DNA from 2 places in the Clostridium sp. LIBA-8553 genome. Region 2 is predicted to be linked to the other one. Evidence: riboswitches for the same ligand, from Rfam matches in the RefSeq annotation. Region 2 holds a riboswitch; the other holds the start of a gene.

Region 1 (5,171 bases), 1.3 Mb from region 2:
ACTTTCATGATCTAATAAAACATTTATATTATTTGAATTTTTACAATACTTTTGCATAAGCGCTCCCCTTTTTACCAACTCTTGTTCCTCAAACTCAATATATTAGTATTAAGTATATTCTCACTTTAGTTTAGTATATAATCGAATCTTTAGAAATTCTACAAATTTATATAAATTTAATTTATTTACCTAAATAATGAACTATTTATTCTTTTTGTTTTCCTCTATTTGTGCAGCTAACTCATTAAGATATTCCCATCTCTCATACTTAAAAGCTAACGCCTCTTCAACCTTTGCCTTTTCTTCCATTAGTTCTTGAAGTCTACCATACTCTGATGCATGTTTTGTCATTAGAGTATCTAAGTCCTCTATTTTTTCTTCAAGAGTCATTATATCTTCATCTATAGTTTCAAATTCTCTTTGCTCCTTAAATGAGAATTTTAGCACCTTACCTTTGTTTTTATTTTTATCCACAGGTGACTCTTTTTTATTTTTATCCACAGCTACTTCTTTTTCTTTGCTTTCAACAGCTTCTGCCTCTTTGCTTAGAAGATAATCCCCATAGTTTCCAGTATAAATATCTATTTTTCCGTCTCCTTCATAAGAGAATATCTTGTTACAAATTCTATCTAAGAAATATCTATCATGAGATACAGTAATAACAACTCCACCAAAATCATCTAAATAATCCTCTAGTCTATTTAGAGTCTCAATATCTAAATCATTTGTAGGCTCATCTAGAAGAAGAACATTAGGAGCTTCCATTAAAACTCTTAAAAGATGAAGTCTTCTTCTTTCGCCACCAGATAACATACCTATCATTGTCCATTGAAGTGTCCCATCAAATAAGAATTTTTCACACATTTGTGATGCTGTTATTCTTTCACCTGTAGCAGTTTGTAAATACTCTCCTGCCTCTTTTATGTAATCTATAGCTCTCATTTCCGGATGCATATGTGTATCCTCTTGTGAGAAACAAGCTATTTTTACTGTTTCACCTTTTATTATTTCTCCACTATCTGGTGCTATCTTTCCTTCAATCATTCCCATAAGCGTTGATTTTCCAATTCCATTAGGTCCTACAATACCAATTCTATCACTTCTTAGCACTATGTAGTTAAAATCATCAACTATCTTTTTATTACCAAAACTTTTATTTAGGTGCTCTATCTCTATTATCTTCTTTCCTAATCTTGTTCCCATAACAGAGATTTCTATATTCTCATTTTCAATAAAGCCTTCTTGATTTACTAATTCATCAAATCTTTGAAGTCTAGCTTTTTGTTTAGTAGTTCTAGCCTTTGCACCTCTTCTTACCCAAGCTAGTTCCTTTCTCATAAGGTTTTGTCTTTTTTCCTCACTTGCTTTTTCTATAGCTATTCTCTCCATCTTCTTTTCTAGGAAAACAGAATAGTTTCCATCATAGCTAAATAATCTACCTCTATCTAATTCTAATATTCTATTAGTTACTCTATCTAGGAAGTATCTATCATGAGTAATCATTAAAAGAGCACCTTTCCTAGCATTTAAGTAATCTTCTAACCAACTTATAGTTTCATTATCTAAATGGTTAGTAGGCTCATCTAGTATTAATAATTCACAAGGAGTTATTAAGGCAGCTGCTAGCATTATTCTCTTCTTTTGTCCTCCAGAAAGATTTCCTACTTTTTCTTCAAAATTAGTTATTCCAAGCTTAGTTAAAACATTCTTTGCTTCACTTTCCATATCCCAAAGATTTAAAGCATCTATTTTTCCTTGAAGCTTTATTAATCTTTCAGAATCACTATCTTTAACTTCGCCCTTATTCATTTTCTCAAGTAACTCTTCATACTCTCTTAGAATTCTCATTTCATCAGAGTTTCCTTTGAAAACTTGCTCTAAAACAGTAGCATTATCATCATAGTCTGGTGTTTGAGCAAGATATTCTATTCTTACTCTATTACCTTTTGTTACTGTTCCTTCATCCGGTTCTTCAACTCCTGCAACTATTTTTAAGAAAGAAGATTTTCCTGTTCCGTTAACTCCTATAAGTCCAATCTTCTCACCTTCATTTATTCCTAAAGATATATTATTAGCTAAAATTTTCTCTGAATAGCTCTTACTTATATTTTCAAGAGTTATTAAATTCATCAGTTATCCATCCTTTTCAAAACAAATCTTATTTTCATTATAATATAAAGTTAAACTTCTTCCAAAAATAAAATAAGGATTGTATCAAAAATAACTTAAAATAAAAACTTATAAACCTATTCTGAGAATTACTGAATTCCACTAAGAATTTATAATTTTTATTATTTTAAATTTGATACAACCCTCTATTAATTTTAATTATTTTTTATTAATTTTCTAATATTATTATTCACCTTCTTCATATGCCATATTCCAAAAATCAAGTTCATATAAACTTGCTCTTTTAAATATATCTATCAGTCTCTTTTCCTTTTCTTCGGATAAATTTGAACAAATTTTATCTACATATTCTATCCATTTATCAGTAAACTCAGTGAATCCATCTGAAGCATATTCATCAATCCAAGGTTTAAAAAAGTTTCCTTCTAGTTTATTAACATATTTCTTAGCTATATGTTTCCCTATGTAGCTATAGCTCCAAGTACATGGTAATGTTACTATGGCTATTTCATCTAACTCACCTGTTAGAGCTATTCCTTTCATATAGCTTGTATAACTTATAGTGGTGCCTTTATATTCTCTTTTTTCAGCCTCTATTTCTGATATTCCAAAATCTTTTAAGTATTCTATATGTACTGCTGTTTCATCCTCCATTGTTCCTTTTGTAGAACTATAGAAAAATCTCATATCTTCCATAGTTCTAGCCTTAACTACACCAACACAAAAGACCTTAGCATACTCCTTTAAGTAAAGATAGTCTTGGACTAAATACTCTTTGAACTTGTTTTTATTAAGAGTACCTTCCCCAATTTCTTTTATAAATGGGTGCTCTAAATACTTGTCCCATATAGGCATTGCCTCTTTTAATAATTTTTCCGTAAATCTCATATTTGACATCTCCTTCAATCTTATGATTAAACTTAATAGCTCAAATAAGGATTACCTAAAAGTTCTATAAAAGCATATAATCTTTAATATTTTAAATAAAAAACAAAAAGCTGCATCCTTGTAGGATACAGCTTAATTTATAAAAAGTTATAATACTCTAAATATAAAAAATACTATTATAAAACTTTCTACAGGCTTTCCTACGCTGGTATTACCCAGATCAGGTTTAAGGGTTAATAACAAAATGTTATCTCTCAGCCAAATGGCACCCCTAGCTATAAAGTCTACAATAATTATATATATTTTTTTAAATAAATTCTACTTTTTCTTGTTGAAGTAAAGATAAAACCTAAAATCTCATATAAAAATTATTCCAATAATCTTTATTACTCATCATCATCTTTCTAACTTCTTCATCATTACCATATTCATCATACCATTTTTCTAAAATTTCATAGGCAATGCCATGATATATTAAACTTCCTATGACAAAAGGTTTAGCTGGCACATCACTTAAAGATATTATTGTTATACCAGTTCCTATAGTCCCATATATTATAGTCCTCTCTGGAGTTACAAAAGATTTTGCTTTCTTTTTAAAATCAGACGCTCTTATGTATTTCTTTAGTCTTTTAGGTGTTGGAATAATGATAGTTTTTATCAATTTTATTCAATCCTTAAAATTACTCTTATTAAAAATATATATTCACAACTCAATCTTTATTCTAAAAGTATTGATTTATTTTTCTCTAAATATATTTTAAACCTATTGAAAAACCTATTATGTGTTATAATCTTATAAGAATTATTTTGGAAGGAGCTATTTAAATGGCGAGTAAGTTTTATTTACACAAAGGGAAAAATAAAAAAGCTGAACAAGGTAGACCTTGGATTTACATTGATGAAATAAATGAATATGACGGAGACTACGAAAACGGAGATATAGTTGAAGTTTATAATCACAAAGGTTATTTTCTAGGAAAAGGTTACATAAACGATAGAAGTAAAATAACTATAAGAATAATGACTAAGGACATAGATGAAGAGATAGATGAAAATTTCTTCAAGAGAAGATTTAAAACTGCTTGGGAATATAGAAAGAGAGTTATAGATACATCTTCATGCAGATTTATCTTTGGAGAAGCTGACTTCCTTCCTGGTCTAACAGTAGATAAATTTGAAGATTATTATGTAATTCAAATATCAACTCTTGGAATGGATAAATATAGAGACCTAATTGTTAAAATCCTAGTTGAGGAATATGGCGCTAAAGGTGTTTATGAAAGAAGTGACATAAAAACTAGAGAAATAGAAGGTTTAGAGCAAAGAAAAGGCTTCTTAACTGAGCCATTTAATACTGATATAGAAATAGTTGAAAATGGTGTTAAATACATAGTTGATTTAGAAAATGGCCAAAAAACTGGTTTCTTCTTAGATCAAAAAGAAAATAGAGCTGCAATGCATAGAATATGTAAGGGTATGGATGTTTTAGATTGCTTCACTCATACAGGTTCATTTGCTTTAAATGCTGGTATAGCAGGTGCTAAATCAGTTCTAGGAATAGATGTATCTCAGCATGCTGTTGACTGTGCTACAAGAAATGCTGAACTTAATAATCTTCAAGATGTTGTTAAATTTGAAAAGCATAATGCTTTTGATGTTTTAGGAGATTGGTCAAGAGAAGGAAAACAATTTGATGTTGTTATTTTAGACCCACCAGCTTTCACAAAATCAAGAAACACTGTTAAGCAAGCTATTAGAGGATATAAAGAAATAAACCTTAGAGGAATAAAAATGGTTAAAGAAGGCGGTTACTTTGCAACATGCTCTTGTTCTCATTATATGGATGAGGAGCAATTAAAGAAAACTGTTGCCGAAGCTGCTCATGATGCTAGAAGAACTTTAAGACAAATAGAAGTTAGAACTCAAAGTGCAGATCACCCAATACTTTGGAATTCAGATGAATCATACTACTTAAAATTCTTTATATTCCAAGTATTCTAAAAAAATTTAAAATTTAATGCATATTAAAAATAATACTGGTTAATATAATAGTGTAGCAAGAAAAGATTAAAAACTTAAACTTTTACTTATAAAAAAGAGGTGCTTTACAACAATAGCATACACTCTGAAATTTATATTTAAAAGCTAAG
Region 2 (5,171 bases):
TTAATATTCTCATTTTTCACTCATAAAGATATTTATGCCGTAGAGAAGAGTGAAGAAGAAGGAGAGGCTAAATGGTCATTAAAAAAAGCCATAATAATATTAATTATAGCCACAGTAATAATAGCTATAGAAAGTGAATTTTTAGTAGGAGCTGTAGAGCCAATGACAAAAAGTCTTGGATTAAGTGAACTTTTTGTAGGTATAATTTTAATACCTATAATAGGAAATGCAGCTGAACATAGTACAGCAATAATTATGGCAATGAAAAATAAAATGGATGTTGCTGTTGAAATAGCTATAGGATCAAGTTTACAAATTATTCTTTTTGTTGCTCCAGTATTAATATTTTTAAGTCTTATATTCAAGCCTATGAGCATAATATTTAATGCTTTTGAATTAGTTGCATTAATCGTATCTGTATTTATAGCTAATAGAGTTGTTAGTGATGGAGAATCAAATTGGCTTGAAGGTGTTCAACTTTTGGCAGTTTATTTAATAATAGCAGCTATGTTTATGATTGTTTAATAGATATAAAAAAGGCAGTATTAAAATATACTGCCTTTTTTATAAGTAAAATAAACACAAAAATTATGAGAATATGTGTTTTAGTGAATTTATAAGAAGTTTATTATCCTCAGGTTTTAAGACACAAACTCTAAAGAAATATTCATTTAATCCTTCAAAAGAAGAACAATTTCTTATTATTAGTCCTTTTTCTAAAAGCTTATTGTAAAGTTCTGTTGCAGTAAGTTTTTTAGAAATAATTTTACAAAGAATAAAATTACTATAGCTTTCATAAACTTTTAAATCTTTTAAAGAATTTAGTTCCTTAAATAGAAAATTTCTTTCTTCTTTTAACTTAGAAGTATTTGAGTTTATGTATTCCTTATCTTTGAACATAATTTCACCCATTGTTGTGGCAAAAATATTTATATTCCATAAATCAAGCTTCTCAAGCATTTCTTCCTTTATTTTTTTATTAGAAATAAGTCCATAGCCTAATCTTATTCCAGGTGTTGAGAAAAATTTAGAAGTTCCTCTAATTATAAAGAGATTAGAGAAGTTATCTACAAGAGGAGTAGAGGAGTATATTTCAGGTTCTGTAAACTCAACATATGTTTCATCTACCATAAATATAGTAGAAGTATTTTTTAGTAAAGAAGAAATTTCATCTTTTGAAAAAGCAAATCCTGTAGGATTGTTAGGATTGCAAATTATAACTAAGTCATAATCTGAGGAATTTATAGAATTTATCAATTTATGTACATCTATTTTAAAGTCATCTTCTTCTTTAGAAAAAAACTTAATTATTTCACAATTTATTTTTTTAAGTTCGCTTTCATATTCTGAATAGGAAGGAGAAAGTAATAATGCTTTTTTAGGATTAATAATACCTATAAAAGAAGAGATTAATTCTGTAGCACCACTTCCAACTATAATATTTTCTTTTTTGCAATTACAGTATTCTGAAATAGATTCTTTTAATGATGTATATTTAGGATCTGGGTATATAGAAACCATATCAATATTTTCTAAAATAGCATTCTTAGCTTTTTTAGATGCGCCAAAAGGATTTATATTTGAACTGAAATCTTTAATATCTGTTTTTTTTAAGCCTAGTTTACTTGATAAATCAAATAAATTAGCTCCATGATTAATACTCATAAGTAGTACCTCCTAAGTTGATTTAACTTTTTATCTTATAATTATAGTATAATTCTTTAATAAAAAAATAAAAAGGTCTAGATTTTTATAAAAATCTAGACCTTTTTTTATTTTAAGCCGCATATTTACTTGTTATGCTTTTAGATTGTATAGCTTTAATTAATCTGTTAACAGGTAAAATACTTAATATTACTATACATATTAAACCATCAGCACCTATTAAAGAAGCATTTACTAAAAATGAATATAGAATTGGAGACATTCCTTCAGGAGCAAATGATCCAAAGAAAACAACTCCTGAAATAAAGTGAGCTACAAACTTTAAGAATATAGCAATTGCGGCTCCTGAAATTCTATGCTTTTTGAAGAATCCTGCTACTCCTAAAGCCATGTATGGTAAAGGATAATCAAATAATACCTGAACAGGATGAAGTATATATGGATCTATGAATAAGGAAATTATACCAAATAGAAATCCAGTAAGCATTCCAACTAATGGACCATAAGCATAAGCAATAAGTATTATAGGAACCATACTACCTAATGTAATTCCTCCACCTTGAGGAAATTTGTATATCTTTAGCATGTTTAATACAGCTGTAAGAGCTAAAGCAATACCTATAGTCGTAAGCATTTTAGCATCAAATTTTATATCTTTAGCCTTTATAAGTAAGACTAATATTATTAGGAATCCAATTAAAGTGAGTATCGTTAATGGATTAGTTAAAATCTCCTTTAAATTTCCCCCTAAATTAATTGATGAAAAACTTTGTATAAAGTCATTTATTATTTGTGAAAATGACATCATAGTTTAAACCCCTCCTTAAACTTTAAGTGTGCTTAGAGAGTCTAAAGAATGTAAATAAAAAAACCGAATCTAAATATAGATCCGGTTTAAATACAGCCCTAAACGCTTCCCTACGCTGGAATTAACCAGATCAGGTGTTGAGGGTTAATGATAATTATCATCTCTCAGCCTAAAGGCACCCCTAGCACATGAAAATAATTCTAATTTTATTTTATATGCTAATTATCATTAGGTCAAGAAATATTAAAAATTAAATAAATTTTTATTTTGGAATTCTTATGAATAAATTATTCACATTAAAGCTTTCAGTATAGTCTTCAGGCTCTAGGGAACCCTCTTTATCAAATTCTCTATTGGATAAAGAGTCTCTGCTTAAAGAGCCTAATCTTAGAGCGTTTACGGTTCCTGCCATATCTAAAAGGCCAAAACCTAAGTTTCTATTTGGATACGTATCATTAGGTCTTTTTTTAGCTCCTCTAATTAAATAGGTTTGAAGTTTTTGAGCATACATTGTTGGATTATTACCATCTATTATACCCCACTGGAGGATGAGAGCACAGCATCCAGCAGTAACAGCTGCTGCTACACTTCCACCAGAAACTAAAGAAGACCCACCACCAGGCTTTGTTGCTATGGCATTAATCCCACCAGCAGCTATAATAGGTTGGATTACGTTATTTCTTGTATAGCCTTGACCAGAACTAGATATTAAAGCATTGTTATTTTGGTTATAATTTGCTGTACAGATTATATTTGTGCATGTTCCAGGTTCTGTTAAAGTGGTTTCTTTAGTAGGAGTTAAAAATTTAGTGTTTGAAGCTAATAATTCTCTTTGAAGTAACCAAGCATGGTATTTTCCGTAAGCTATATACTCACCGGTGAGGGTAAATTTCCAAATCCCCTCTGTTATATTATTTGCACGGACTAATATGGATTCATCTCCTGTAAATTCATCTGGAGAATCATATGCTATTTCCATTGTAGTTCCTTCGTATATAAATTTAATTTTATAGAATAACCCAAATAATCCCAATTTAGTATCAGATACCGTTATGTTTTTTATTGATTGTCCAGATGGGGAAGTTATACTTAAAGTGAATTTATCAGGCCTTGTGCCATAAATTTGTAAAATAAGTCCCTTTTGTTCTCTATCAACATTTATTTCTATTACACTATCAAGGCCAGTACCAGGAATTATATCAGAGGTATGAGTATCTGTATTTCCTTGATTACCACTTGAACTAACTACTATTATACCTCTTTTGGTAGAGATTTCATTTATATATCTTTCTAAATTACTTTCACCACTATGTGGCCCTAAATTTCCACCTAACCCTAGATATATTACTATAGGCTTTTGTAATCTTATAGATTGATTATACAGGTATTTTACGGCTAATATAATATCAGTATTACTATACATTGGTATATTGTTTTGGGGAAAAAATAAGTTAGCATAATTTTTAGAAGCTTCTTCTAATTTAACTATAATAAAATCACAATTAGGTGCAGCACCTATAAAGTCTCGATTTTTTCCTCTTCCTCCAGCTATAGAAGCCATTTTTGTACCATGTCCAATTTCATCTTTTGAAGGAACAATAGTATAGGGATCACCACCTTCTCTAAATAATGATAAGGCTTTATTTATATCCTCTTTTGAATATTCACTGCCGTGTAGCATATTATCTGGAATTTTTCCAGTATCAATTGTTTGATCCCATAAATAAAGTATTCTAGTGGAGCCATCTTCAAGAAGAAATTCATCATTTAAATAATCAATGCCAGTATCAATCATACCTATTATTACATCTGTTCCGGTTAAATTTAAGTAAGGATTCCTATGAAAATTTATAGCAGAAGAAGCTTCAATCGGAGTAGTGTTCTCTAATGTATAGAGGGTTCCTAATTCTGCAAGGATAAAAGGTTGAATTTTTTCTAATAAATTTTCTAACTCAGCTTCTTTTAAAGAGAGTATTGCTAATGTGTCATCTATAATATAAACGCTTGCGCCAGGAAGCTTATCTACTATGGATTTAATATCTCCAAAATAGTTTACAATTAAATTTATGGAATCTGGATCATTATAAAGGCTTTGTTTCATAAAGACTCCTATTTCATATTGATATTATTTATATTATTCCAGGTTTTTATTTAAGTTCTAGTATTTTAAAAAGAAAAATTTTAACCTATGCCACCATATATTATTCCAAGTATTATTACTAAGATTGTAACTAAAATAAATATATATTTTCCTAATGGAATAAACCAGTTTCCAAGCTTTTTATGAGCCCCTTTATTTACTTCTAGTAATACATCATCTCCCCCAATAATGTAGTAGAATACAATAGCCACTAATAAAGCACAAAGTGGAGAAATTATTATTGTAATAAGATTTGAGAAGTTATCAAACATACTCATATTTAAGGATAAAGGTATTCCACATATGAAACAAAGTACTGATATTGTGATTGAAGTTTTTATCCTGTTTGACTTAAAATGTGCCATAAAGGCTTCAACAGGACCTTCTAACATATTTACAGATGATGAAATAGCAGCGAAAATTACGCTAAGGAAAAATAATGTACTTAATAATGCTCCAAAATTCATACCCTGGAATATCTTTGGTAAAGTTATAAATAATAAAGAGGGCCCAGATGAAGGGTTTAATCCATATGCAAATACTGCAGGCATAATCATA

The links. A riboswitch is a leader RNA that binds a small molecule or an ion and turns the genes downstream of it on or off. The one in region 2 is predicted to bind thiamine pyrophosphate.
Region 1: another riboswitch for thiamine pyrophosphate. It lies ahead of tenA (thiaminase II); the one in region 2 lies ahead of thiT (energy-coupled thiamine transporter ThiT).

What each region holds. Positions count from the first base shown of each region.
Region 1 is NZ_CM173489.1:3,364,723-3,369,893, forward strand. Features, by position in the region: gene AC2JAQ_RS15315 (DUF1643 domain-containing protein) at 1-57, opposite strand, end outside; gene AC2JAQ_RS15320 (ABC-F family ATP-binding cassette domain-containing protein) at 202-2,130, opposite strand; gene tenA (thiaminase II) at 2,356-3,018, opposite strand; TPP riboswitch at 3,199-3,301, opposite strand; gene AC2JAQ_RS15330 (hypothetical protein) at 3,368-3,682, opposite strand; gene AC2JAQ_RS15335 (class I SAM-dependent rRNA methyltransferase) at 3,847-5,022, shown strand.
Region 2 is NZ_CM173489.1:2,031,732-2,036,902, reverse strand. Features, by position in the region: gene cax (calcium/proton exchanger) at 1-525, shown strand, start outside; gene AC2JAQ_RS08965 (pyridoxal phosphate-dependent aminotransferase) at 589-1,665, opposite strand; gene thiT (energy-coupled thiamine transporter ThiT) at 1,778-2,473, opposite strand; TPP riboswitch at 2,564-2,666, opposite strand; gene AC2JAQ_RS08955 (S8 family peptidase) at 2,736-4,574, opposite strand; gene AC2JAQ_RS08950 (sodium-dependent transporter) at 4,655-5,171, opposite strand, start outside.